2 linked regions of the Rhodobacter capsulatus SB 1003 genome follow. Each later gene encodes a partner of the first gene's protein in a complex. Links are inferred from orthologs where the notes say so. Each region holds a gene or a part of one and is shown in the gene's direction. Other genes may lie near its edges.

What was found.
Region 2: the proteins of mfd (region 1) and uvrA are in contact, whole or in part, in a crystal structure (PDB 4DFC), measured with the Escherichia coli proteins. The link is inferred for Rhodobacter capsulatus SB 1003 from one-to-one orthologs.

The regions. Positions count from the first base shown.
Region 1 is NC_014034.1:1,953,411-1,959,970, forward strand. Bases 1,075-5,094 are described here. They hold mfd (transcription-repair coupling factor), read left to right. Parts: upstream 1,075-1,447; coding sequence 1,448-4,894; downstream 4,895-5,094. Other genes in these bases: RCAP_RS08975 (component of SufBCD complex), read left to right, coding at 1,075-1,409; RCAP_RS08985 (multidrug effflux MFS transporter), read right to left, coding at 4,901-5,094. In the rest of the region: hemB (porphobilinogen synthase), read right to left, coding at 1-736; more of RCAP_RS08975, read left to right, coding at 837-1,074; more of RCAP_RS08985, read right to left, coding at 5,095-6,118; RCAP_RS08990 (DsbA family oxidoreductase), read right to left, coding at 6,210-6,560. UniProt on the Escherichia coli protein: Couples transcription and DNA repair by recognizing RNA polymerase (RNAP) stalled at DNA lesions. Mediates ATP-dependent release of RNAP and its truncated transcript from the DNA, and recruitment of nucleotide excision repair machinery to the damaged site.
Region 2 is NC_014034.1:1,686,970-1,692,924, forward strand. What follows is about bases 1,104-4,518. They hold uvrA (excinuclease ABC subunit UvrA), read left to right. Parts: upstream 1,104-1,444; coding sequence 1,445-4,318; downstream 4,319-4,518. Other genes in these bases: RCAP_RS07715 (rhodanese-like domain-containing protein), read right to left, coding at 1,104-1,257; RCAP_RS07725 (class I SAM-dependent methyltransferase), read left to right, coding at 4,315-4,518. Outside these bases: lpdA (dihydrolipoyl dehydrogenase), read left to right, coding at 1-694; more of RCAP_RS07715, read right to left, coding at 841-1,103; more of RCAP_RS07725, read left to right, coding at 4,519-4,932; RCAP_RS07730 (YgaP family membrane protein), read right to left, coding at 5,019-5,219; RCAP_RS07735 (Crp/Fnr family transcriptional regulator), read right to left, coding at 5,305-5,955. UniProt on the Escherichia coli protein: The UvrABC repair system catalyzes the recognition and processing of DNA lesions. UvrA is an ATPase and a DNA-binding protein. A damage recognition complex composed of 2 UvrA and 2 UvrB subunits scans DNA for abnormalities.

The DNA.
Region 1 (6,560 bases):
TGTCGCGGGCGACATTGCGCAGGGCCTCGGCGCTGTTGGCGGGGTTCATCTGATAGGTCTTCTTGTCGCCCTTGAGCGCACTTGAGGCGCCGACCGCATCGCGGAACGGGCCATAGAAGGCCGAGGCATATTTCGCGGCATAGCTGAGAATGGCGATATCCTTGTGACCCGCGGCCTCCATCGCCTGCCGGATCGCGCCCACGCGGCCATCCATCATGTCGGACGGCCCAAGGATGTCGGCCCCGGCCGCGGCCTGGGCGAGCGCCATCTTCACCAGCGCCTCGGTGGTTTCGTCGTTCAGGATGATGCCGTCGCGGACAAGCCCGTCATGGCCGTTGGCGTTATAGGGATCGAGCGCGATATCGGTCATGATCGCGACCTCGGGCACCGCCTGCTTCATCGCCGCGATCACCCGGTTGGTGAAGTTGTCGGGCTGCCAGGCCATTTCGCAGGTCTCGGTCTTCACCGCCGGATCGGTGTAGGGGAACAGGCAGATCGCGGGAATGCCCAGCGTCGCGGCTTCCTCGGCCGCTTTCAGCGCGCCGTCCATGGTGCGGCGGACAACCCCCGGCATCGAGGAGATCTCGACATCGGCGCCGGGAACGTCGGTGATGAAGATCGGCCAGATCAGGTCCTTGACCGACAACCGGTTTTCCTGCGCGAGGTCACGCAGGGCTTCGGTGCGGCGCATCCGGCGCAGGCGATTGGTGGGAAAGGGGGGGGTGATCAGGGTCATGGGCGGTCTCCTTCGTCGCCGTGGGTGCCACGGATCGCAGACCGGCTCAAGCCCCGCATTGTCGCGCCCGCGCGAAGGCATGCTTGCAACCGGGCGGCCGATGCGCGAAACCAAGGGCAGGCAACGGGCGGGCAAGACCTTGGACATTCTGCAAACGATCTTCGAGCTGATCGACATGCGGTCGTTTTCGAACCTCTGGTATTGGATCGCCCTGGCGGTGACCTGGTCCACCGCCTCGCATTACGTTCTGGGCGTGCCCTTCGACATGATCGTGCGGGCGCGGCGCAGGGGCGGGCCGGTGGCCGAGGACATGCTGATGCTGACCGCGGTGAACGTGCGCCGGTTGCTGTCGATCAGCCGCGAGGCGGGGGTGATGCTGACGCTGGTCGCCTCGTTCCTGATCAGCCTGATCGTGGTGCTTGGCTTCGTCTTCCGGATCGAATTCGCCCAGGCGGTGGCGCTGATCCTGGTACCGCTGAGCGGCGTCGGGCTTTTGAGCCTGCGCACCGCGGCGCGGCTGGAGCCGGTTCTCGCCGATGCGCCCGAGGTGGAGAGGGTCGCCCGGATCCTGTTGCGGCATCGGGTGTCGGTGCAGGCGATCGGGATGGGCTCGATCTGTGTCACCGCGCTTTGGGGCATGTTCCAGAACCTGCAGCTCTCGCCGCTCGGCTGAGGCCTTGACAGGTCCGCGCGTTCCGATACCTCTCGCCCATGCAGCATTTCCTTCTCTCCGGCGCCCCCGAGGGCCATGACGCGAAACTTCTGGTCAAGGAACTGGCCAGGGGAAAGCCCGTCCTTCATGTCGCGCGCGATGACCGCCGCCTCGAGGCGATGCGGGCGGCTTTGGCCTTTTTCGATCCGCAGGCGGTGGTTCTGACCTTTCCGGCCTGGGATTGCCTGCCCTATGACCGGATCTCGCCCAATCCCGAGATCTCGGCGGCGCGGATGGCGACGCTTGCGGCTTTGGCGAAAGGTGTGATCACGGGGCCCTTCGTGCTGCTGACCACGCTTTCGGCGGCAACGCAGCGGCTGCCCGCGCGCGATCTGGTGGCGGGGGCGAGTTTCTCGGCCCGGGTCGGGCAGCGCATCGATGACAAGGCCTTGAAGGAATTTCTGGTCCGCATGGGGTTCTCGCCGGTCTCGACCGTGTCGGAGCCCGGTGATTATGCGGTGCGCGGTGGCATCATCGACATCTATCCGCCCGGCGAAGGCGGTCCGGTGCGGCTGGATCTGTTCGGCGACGTGCTGGACGGGGCGCGGCGCTTCGATCCGGCAAACCAGCGCACCACCGAGAAACTGTCGCAGATCGATTTTGCCCCGGTAAGCGAGGTGATCCTCGATCCGGCCGCGATCACCCGGTTCCGGCAGAATTATCGGATCGAATTCGGCGCGGGCGGCACCGATGATCCGCTTTACGAAGCGGTTTCGGCTGGGCGCAAACATGCCGGGATGGAACATTGGCTGGGCTTTTTCCACGACCGGCTGGAGACTTTGTTCGATTATCTGCCCGAAGCCACGGTGATGCTGGATGACCAGGTCGAGCCGCAACGCGCGGCGCGCTGGGACGGCATCGCCGATCAATATGACACCCGGCGCGAGGCGATGAACCGGCGTGATCGGCTGGATACCGTCTACAAGCCCGCGCCGCCGGAGCTGCTGTATCTGGACGGAACCGCCTGGGAGAGCGGGCTGGCGCGCCATCGCGTGCTGAAACTGCAAGTTCTGCCCGCGCCGCCCGGGCCGGGGATCCTGAATGCCGAAGGCCGCATCGGACGAAATTTCGCGCCCGAACGCCAGCTGGAAAACGTCAGCCTTTTCGCGGCGTTGAAGGATCATGTGCAAGCAAGGCTGCGGCAGGGGCCGGTGGTCATCGCAAGCTGGTCCGAAGGCGCGCGCGAACGGCTGAAAGGATTATTGGAAGACGAAGGCCTGAGCGGGGCACGGCTGATTTCCGATGCACGCGGCATCGACGGGCTGGGGCTTGCGGTCTGGCCGCTGGATGCCGGCTTCGAGGCCGAGGGGCTGACAGTGATCTCGGAACAGGATGTTCTGGGCGATAGGCTGGTGGCGAAACCGCGCCGCAAGCGCAAGGCCGAGAATTTCCTGACCGAGGCGCAAAGCCTGTCTCCGGGCGATCTGGTCGTGCATGTCGATCATGGCGTCGGGCGCTACAAGGGGCTGGAGACGGTCACGGCGCTTGGTGCGCCGCATGATTGCGTGCTGCTCGAATATGCCGGGGGGGATCGGCTCTATCTGCCGGTCGAGAATATCGAGCTGCTGTCGCGTTACGGGCACGAGGAAGGGCTGCTCGACAAGCTGGGTGGCGGCGCCTGGCAGGCGAAAAAGGCGAAGCTGAAGGAGCGGATCCGGCAGATCGCCGACCGGCTGATGCGGATTGCGGCCGAACGGCTGCTGCGCCCGGCGCCGATCCTCGAGGCGGCGCATCACGACTGGGAGGCGTTCGCGGCGCGCTTCCCCTATACCGAGACCGACGATCAGATGGCGGCGATCGAGGATGTGGTGACCGACCTTGCGGCCGGGCGGCCGATGGATCGGCTGGTGGTGGGCGATGTCGGCTTTGGCAAGACCGAGGTGGCGATGCGGGCGGCCTTTGTCGCGGCCAGTTCCGGGATGCAGGTGGCGGTGATCGCGCCGACCACGCTGCTGGCGCGTCAGCATGCCAAGACCTTCATCGAGCGGTTCCGCGGCACGCCCCTGACGGTGAAGCCGCTGTCCCGTTTCGTCTCGGCCAAGGAGGCCAATGCCACCCGCGACGGGCTGGCCGATGGCACGGTGGATATCGTTATCGGCACCCATGCGGTGCTGGCCAAGGGCGTGAAATTCCGCAACCTCGGCCTGTTGATCATTGATGAGGAACAACATTTCGGCGTTCAGCACAAAGAGCGGCTGAAGGAGATGCGCTCCGAGATCCATGTGTTGACGCTGACCGCGACGCCGATCCCGCGGACCCTGCAGCTCAGCCTGACCGGGGTGCGCGATCTCTCGATTATCGGCACGCCGCCGGTCGATCGTCTGGCGATCCGCACCTATGTGAGCGAGTTCGACACCGTCACCATCCGCGAGGCGCTGCTGCGCGAACATTACCGCGGCGGGCAAAGTTTCTATGTCGTGCCGCGGATCTCGGATCTGGCCGAGGTCGAGGATTTCCTGCGCAGCCATGTGCCCGAAGTCAGCTTCATCGTCGCGCATGGGCAGATGGCGGCGGGGGAACTTGATGACCGGATGAACGCCTTTTACGACGGCAAGCATGATGTGCTGCTGGCGACGACGATCGTCGAATCGGGGCTCGATATTCCGACGGCGAACACGATGGTGGTGCACCGCGCCGACATGTTCGGCCTATCGCAGCTTTACCAGATCCGCGGCCGGGTCGGGCGCTCGAAGCTGCGCGCCTATTGCTATCTGACGACGAAACCGCGGCTGCCGCTGACGCCGCAGGCGACGAAGCGGCTGCGGCTGCTTGGCAGTCTCGACAATCTGGGGGCGGGATTTTCGCTCGCCAGCCAGGATCTTGATCTGCGCGGGGCGGGCAACCTTTTGGGCGAGGAGCAGTCGGGCCATATCAAGGAAGTCGGCTACGAGCTTTACCAGGCGATGCTCGAGGAGACGATTTCAAAGCTGAAATCGGGCGAGCTGACCGAAACGACCGGCGACGGAGATTGGTCGCCGCAGATCAACCTTGGCGTTCCGGTCATGATTCCAGAGAGTTACATCCCCGATCTTGATGTGAGACTGGGGCTTTACCGGCGTCTTTCGAACCTGTCGAGCAAGGTCGAGATGGAGGGATTTGCCGCCGAACTGATCGACCGTTTCGGGCCGCTGCCGAAGGAAGTGAACACCCTGATGCTGGTCGTGCGGATCAAGGCGATGTGCAAGCGCGCCGAGATTTCGCGCATGGATGCCGGGCCGAAAGGCGCAACGGTGCAGTTCCATCTGGACAAGTTCCCGAACCCGGCGGGCCTTGTCGAATTCCTGACCGCAGAACGGGGGACAGCCAAGATCAACGGCAACAAGGTCGTGATCCGGCGGGACTGGACCAACGATGCCGAGAAGATCAAGGGCGCCTTCGCCATCGCCCGCGATCTGGCGGAAAAGGTCGCGGCGGGGAAAAAGGCGGAAAAGAAAAAGGGGGCGTGACGCCCCCTATGCGTTCTCTCGTACAAGCCCCATCAGGATCACCGCAAGGCTTGAGCAGGTGAATGTCGCAACAACGATCGGCAGCGCGGTGCCGTCGAACATCAGACCGACCGGGGCGGCGATCAGCACCGCGCCCATCGTCGAGAACGCCGAAACGACCGAGGCTGCCAGACCGGCCAGATGGCCCATCCGCTGCATCGCCAGCGCGTTCAGATTGCCGAAGGTGATCCCCGCCATCATGAAGACCGTGACCGTCCAGGCGAACAGGAAGATGAAGCCGTCGGGCGGGGTCACCGCGCCGCCGAGGATCAGCGCCAGCATCGCGCCCGAGGAGATGACCTGCATCATGTACGTGCCGCGCACCATCCGGCGCATCCCCAGACGCATCACGAAAAGCGCGTTGAAGGCGGTGCCGGAGCCCGCCAGAATCGCCATCAGGGCAAACCATTTCGGAAAGCTCTCAACTGCACCGAAGGCCGCAAACAATTGTTGTGACGAGGAAAGCAGCGCGAACATCTGTCCGAAGCCAAGTGTCATCGTCAGGATGTAAAGCCGCACGTCGCGATCGCCGAGGACCTCCTTGGTCCCCGCCCAGAGCAGCCCCGCCCGCAGCGGGCGCCGCCGTTCGGGAGTGAGCGTCTCGGGCTGGCGCAGGCTCAGCCAGGCCAATCCGATCAGCGCGAAGAGGATGAAGGCATAGAACACGCCGCGCCATCCCGCGAAACCGATAATCAGCTGTCCGGCCGAAGCGGCAAGCGCCGGCACCAGGATGAAAACCATCATGATGAAGGCGGTCACCTTGGCCATTTCACGCCCGGAATACATGTCGCGCACCAGCGCCATCGGCACGATCCGCGGGGCGGCGGCGCCAAGTCCTTGCACGAACCGCGCCGCCAGCAGCACTTCGAGGCTTTGCGCCTGTGCCCCGATGACGGCCCCGATCACGAAGATGCTCACGCCGACCACGATCGTCCGCTTGCGCCCGATCGCATCCGAAAGCGGACCGGCGACGAAAGTGCCGACACCGATGCCCAGAAGGAAGAAGGTCAGAACAAGCTGGGCGCGGTTGATCGCTTCGGGAGAAAGCTTGGCCGCGATCTCGGGCAGCGCGGGCAACATCGCGTCGATCGAGAAAGCGACCGTCGCTGCCAAAAGCGCCATCAGCGCAGTGAATTCGAAGACGGGAATGCGGGCGGGCGCCGCAGTTGCGTGAGGGTCGGACATGCACAGCCTTTCAAGGTTGCGCGGAACCATAGCCGACTGTGCGACGAAAACCAGAGCGCAGTCCCGCACATTGCCGTGCGGGGCTGCACAGCTATGTCGCAGCGATCTCGTCGATGACCTGCATCCAGAGCTTGGCGGGCTGCGCGCCTGTGATCACATGGGTATTGTCGAGAATGAAGGTCGGAACCGAGGTCACGCCGCGCTCCCGCGCATGGGCCGCACGCGACCGGATCGTTTCGGCATCTGCGTCAGTCGCAAGCAGGCGACGGATCAGCACCGCGTCAAGTCCGGCATCGGCAGCGATCGTCACAAGGATGTCGGGCTGCCCGATGTCCTGCCCGTCCCGCCAATAAGCGCGCAGCAGGCCAGACATGACCGCCGTCTGCGCCCCCTCGATCCCGGCCCAATGCAACAGACGATGGGCGTTCAGCGTATTGGGCAT
Region 2 (5,955 bases), 270 kb from region 1 along the record:
GACGACGGTTGTGAAGCTGGACCGCAGCCCGGGCAAGGTCGTCGCGCATCTGCAGGACGCCAAGGGCACGGTCACCGCGGACTTCGACACGGTGATTTCGGCGGTGGGGATTGTCGGCAATGTCGAGGGGCTGGGGCTGGAAGCTTTGGGCGTGAAGATCGACCGGACGCATGTGGTGGTGGATGAGTTCTGCCGCACCGGCGTTCCGGGGCTTTACGCCATCGGCGACATCGCCGGGGCGCCGTGGCTGGCGCACAAGGCCAGCCATGAAGGCGTGATGGTGGCGGAACTGATCGCGGGCAAGCACGCCCATCCGATCAAGCCGGGCACGATTGCCGGCTGCACCTATTGCACGCCGCAGGTCGCCTCGGTCGGGCTGACCGAGGAAAAGGCGAAAGCCGCGGGCCATGAGGTGCGGGTCGGCCGCTTCCCCTTCATCGGCAACGGCAAGGCGATTGCGCTTGGCGAGCCCGAGGGGATGGTGAAGACCGTTTTCGACGCGAAGACCGGCGAGTTGCTCGGCGCGCATATGGTCGGCGCCGAGGTGACCGAGCTGATCCAGGGCTATGTGATCGGCCGCACGCTGGAAACCACGGAAGAAGATCTGATGCACACCGTCTTCCCGCATCCGACGCTGAGCGAGATGATGCATGAAGCGGTGCTCGACGCCTATGGCCGCGCGCTGCACATGTGACGGCAGGGGGGCTCTGCCCCCCGTCCGCAAGCGGACTCCCCCCGGGATATTTGGAGCAAGATGAAGGGCGCCCATCGCGGAGCGCCCTTTGTGTTTCATCTTGCCGCAAATATCCTGGGGGTGCAGGGGGCAGCGCCCCCGCTTTCTTACACCCGAACGACCGCGCCGCCGCCCGAGACCCAGTCGTTGAAGCCGCCAAGGTTGTAGACCTCCTTGTAGCCCATTTCGACCAGCATCTGCGCCGCGCCCGCGCTGCGCCCGCCCATCGCGCAGAAAAGAACCACGGGTTTGTCCACCGACAGCTCCTTCAGGCATTCCGGGCTTGACGGGTCGCATTTCATCTTCACCGTGGCCAGCGGCACATGCAGCGCCCCCTTGGCCGTGCCCGAGGCGCGCAGCTCCATCCCGTCGCGCACGTCGATCAGGGTGATCTCGCCCGCCGCCGCCTTGGCCACCGCCTCGCGCGGGTCGATCTTTTGCACGCGGGCCCCGCCCGACACGGCGGAGCGCAGGAAGTTGAACATCGAAAACTCCTTTTCATGCGCCCCGACCGGCGCGTTCATTTCATGCCGCCAAAGCCGGGCGGGTTTCAAGTCTCTTCATATTATACATGCGAAGGTTTGAATGCAACGGTTGCATCGCCCGGTTTTTCGGGGGTGGCGCGGGAAAAGTTCCTGTTCCGTTCGCAATTTCTCGTTGGAGACTCGGGCGCAACCCCCTATCTATGGGGCCTGACATCTGGGGGCGGGCATGGCCGAGCAAAAGTTCATCGAAGTGCGCGGGGCGCGCGAGCATAACCTCAAGGGCGTCGATCTCGACATTCCGCGCGATGCGCTGACGGTGATCACCGGGCTTTCCGGCTCGGGCAAGTCCTCGCTCGCCTTTGACACGATCTATGCCGAGGGGCAGCGCCGCTATGTCGAAAGCCTCTCGGCCTATGCGCGGCAGTTTCTGGACCAGATGGGCAAGCCCGATGTCGATCACATCTCGGGGCTGAGCCCCGCGATTTCGATCGAGCAGAAGACGACCTCGAAGAACCCGCGCTCGACCGTCGGCACGGTGACCGAGATTTACGACTATCTGCGGCTGCTCTTTGCCCGCGCGGGCACGCCCTATTCGCCCGCCACCGGCCTGCCGATCGAGGCGATGCAGGTGCAGGACATGGTCGATCGCGTCATGGCGATGGAGGAGGGGGCGCGGGGCTATCTGCTGGCCCCCGTCATCCGCGACCGCAAGGGCGAATATCGCAAGGAATTCGCCGAATGGCGCAAGGCGGGCTTTCAGCGGGTGAAGGTGAACGGGGCGTTTTACGACCTCGAGGAGCCGCCCGTGCTGGACAAGAAATTCCGTCACAACATCGATGTGGTGGTGGATCGGATCGTCGTGCGGCCGGGGCTGGAGACGCGGCTGGCGGACAGTTTCCGCACCGCGCTCGATCTGGCCGACGGCATCGCGCTGTGGGAAGACGCTCTGTCAACCGAGGAGACCGAGGCGGGCAAGGAAGCGCAGCGCATCACGTTCTCGGAGAAATTCGCCTGTCCGGTCAGTGGCTTCACCATTGCGGAAATCGAGCCGCGGCTGTTTTCCTTCAACGCGCCCTTTGGCGCCTGCCCGGTTTGCGACGGGCTGGGGGTGGAGCTGTTCTTCGATGACCGGCTGGTGGTGCCCGACACATCCCTGACGCTGGCCGCCGGGGCGCTGGCCCCCTGGGCGAAGTCGAAAAGCCCCTATTTCATCCAGACCATCGACGCGCTTTCGAAACATTACGGCTTTGACAAGAAGAAGCCGTGGAAATCGCTGCCGCCCGAGGTGCAGCGGCTGTTCCTTTATGGCTCCGGCAAGGACGAGATCAAGTTCCGCTTTGACGAGGGCGGCCGGGTCTATGAGGTGACGCGCAGTTTCGAAGGCGTGATCCCGAACATGGAGCGACGCTATCGCGAGACCGACAGCGCCTGGGTGCGCGAGGAATTCGAGCGCTATCAGAACAACCGCCCCTGCGGCGCCTGCGGCGGCTACCGGCTGAAACCCGAGGCGCTGGCGGTGAAGATCGCCGGGCTGCACATCGGCCAGATCGTCGAAATGTCGATCAAGGAGGCCTTCGCGAAGATCGAGGACATCCCCGTCCAGCTGAGCAAGCAAAAGAACGAGATCGCCCGCCCGATCCTCAAGGAAATCCGCGAGCGGCTGGGCTTTCTGATCAATGTCGGGCTGGATTATCTGACCCTGAGCCGGGCGGCGGGGACGCTTTCGGGCGGCGAAAGCCAGCGCATCCGGCTGGCGAGCCAGATCGGCTCCGGCCTGACCGGGGTGCTTTACGTGCTCGACGAACCGAGCATCGGGCTGCATCAGCGCGACAATGACCGGCTGCTTTCGACGCTGAAAAACCTGCGCGATCAAGGCAATACGGTGCTGGTGGTCGAACATGACGAAGATGCGATCCGCCATGCCGATTATGTCTTCGACATCGGCCCGGGCGCGGGGGTGCATGGCGGGCAGGTGGTGGCGCAGGGCACGCCCGCCGAGATTGCCGCCGATCCGGCCAGCCTGACCGGGCAATATCTGGCGGGCACGCGGCGCATCGAAGTGCCCGTGCAACGGCGCGAGGGGAATGGCAAGAAGCTTGTGATTTCAAAGGCCTGCGGCAACAACCTGAAAGATGTGACGGCTGCGTTTCCGCTGGGCAAATTCGTCTGCGTGACCGGCGTCTCGGGCGGCGGCAAATCCACGCTGACCATCGAGACGCTTTACAAGACCGCGGCGATGCGGCTGAACGGCGCGCGGGAAACGCCTGCGCCTTGCGACAGCATCAAGGGCTTCGAGCATCTCGACAAGGTGATCGACATCGACCAGCGGCCGATCGGGCGCACGCCGCGCTCGAACCCCGCGACCTATACCGGCGCCTTTACCCCCATCCGCGACTGGTTCGCGGGCCTGCCCGAGGCGCAGGCGCGCGGCTACAAGCCCGGGCGGTTCAGCTTCAACGTCAAGGGCGGGCGCTGCGAGGCCTGTCAGGGCGATGGCGTGATCAAGATCGAGATGCACTTCCTGCCCGACGTGTACGTCACCTGCGAGACCTGCAAGGGCCACCGCTACAACCGCGAGACTTTGGAGATCAAGTTCAAGGACAAGAGCATCGCCGATGTCCTTGAAATGACGGTGGAAGATGCGCAGGAATTCTTCAAGGCCGTGCCCTCGATCCGGGAAAAGATGGATGCTTTGGTCGAGGTGGGGCTGGGCTATATCAAGGTCGGGCAGCAGGCGACGACGCTTTCGGGCGGCGAGGCGCAGCGGGTGAAGCTGTCAAAGGAACTGGCGCGCCGCGCCACCGGGCGGACGCTTTACATCCTCGATGAACCCACGACGGGGCTGCATTTCGAGGATGTTCGCAAACTTCTGGAAGTTCTGCATTCTCTGGTCGATCAGGGCAACACGGTCGTGGTGATCGAGCACAATCTTGACGTGATCAAGACCGCCGACTGGATCATCGACATCGGTCCCGAGGGCGGCGATGGCGGCGGGCGGATCGTGGCCGAGGGCACGCCGGAACAGGTGGCGGCCCATCCGGCCAGCCATACCGGGCGCTATCTGGCGCCGATGCTGGGGATGAAGGTGGCGGCGGAATGAGCGCGGATCAGATTGGTTTCTGGGATCGGGTGGCGGACCGCTATGCGGCGCGGCCGGTCCGCGACGTGGCGGCCTATGAGGCGATGCTGGCCGAGGTGGCGGCGCGGCTGCACCCCGGTGACAAGGTTCTGGAAATCGGCTGCGGCACCGGGTCCACGGCGCTGCGGCTGGGGCCGGGGGTGGGGCTCTGGCTCGCCACCGATCTTTCGCCGGAAATGCACCGCATCGCCTGTGCCAAGCCCGGCTGCGCTCAGGTGCAGTTCCGCCAGACCGCGGCCGAGGCCCGCCATGCCGAGGCGCCCTTTGACGTGATCTGCGCCTTTCACATCCTGCATCTGGTCCCCGATGCCGCGGCGACGCTGGCCGCGCTGTTCGGGCAGCTGAAACCGGGCGGGCTCTTCCTGTCGAAAACCTGGTGTCTGGCGGATCTGCCGTTCTGGATGAAGGCAATCCTGCCGCTTCTGCGGCTGCGCGGCTGGATGCCGCCTGCCCGCGCGCTGCGGGCGCCCGAGCTGCGGGCGCTGATCACGGCCGCGGGTTTCGTGATCGAGGAAGAGCGCACCTTCGGCAAGGGCGCGCACAGCCGCTACATCGTCGCGCGCAAGCCGGTCTGACCGGGCCGGTCTGAGCGGGGCGCCGCAAGGAAAACCCGCCGCGACCGGGGCCGCGGCGGGACAGCAGAGGCGGTCCGAGCCTGCGGTCAGTTCTTGCAGGTGTTGATGCCCAGCACGCTGTAAAGCGGGCAGGTGTTCATCAGCCCGGTGGCCAGCGGCACGATGCCGATCAGGAAAATCCAGTTGTAGCCCGCTTCACCGCCGGTCAGAAACCCGGCGACCAGCAGGACGATGCCCGCCGCGATGCGCAGTTTCTTGTCCATGCCGCCCACATTGGTCTTGAACATCTCTTGCTCCCTTGGTGTCAGAAGGCCGGGTCTCCGGCCGATGGCTGACCTTAGCAGGGCGGCTGTGCCGGTGTCGGTGACCTCGTCACAAAGCCTCGGTCGCGGCGAGCCGGGCCAGCGCGGGCGCATCGCGCAGCTCGACCGCGCCGCGTTCGGTGCGCACCCAGCCGCGCCGCGCAAAGGCGTCAAGGCGACGCGACACCACCTCGCGCGCGGAGCCGATCTGCACCGCGATTTCCGCATGGGTGGCCTGCACCCGCCCGGCCTCGGCCCGCGCCACCAGCCAGCCCGCCAGACGGCTTTCGACCGACTGGAACGAGACCCGCTCCATCAGCCGGATCACCTCCTCCATCCGCACCGCCATGGCGGCAAAGACAAGGCTGCGGAAGCCCGGGGAATTTTCCATCAGTTTCAGGAAGATGGGGCGGGGCACAAGGACAAGGCGGCAAGGCGCGGTGGTGATCGCCTCACCGCTGTAGGTGGCCTCGCCCAAAAGGCCGAGTGTCGTCTGCACGCAGGTCTGCCCCGGTTCGACCGCATAAAGCAAGAGTTCGCGGCCGTTCGCCCCGGTCAGGAAGACCTCTATCCGGCCGTCGAGCATCAAGACGAAGCCCTGCACCGCATCGCCGGGGCGAAACAGCACGGTGCCCTTTGGCACCTCGCCCGGCACAAGCGGCGCCAGCGCGGCGCGGGCCGGGGCGTCAAGGCAGGCAAGCGAGGGGGAGGTGTCGATCCA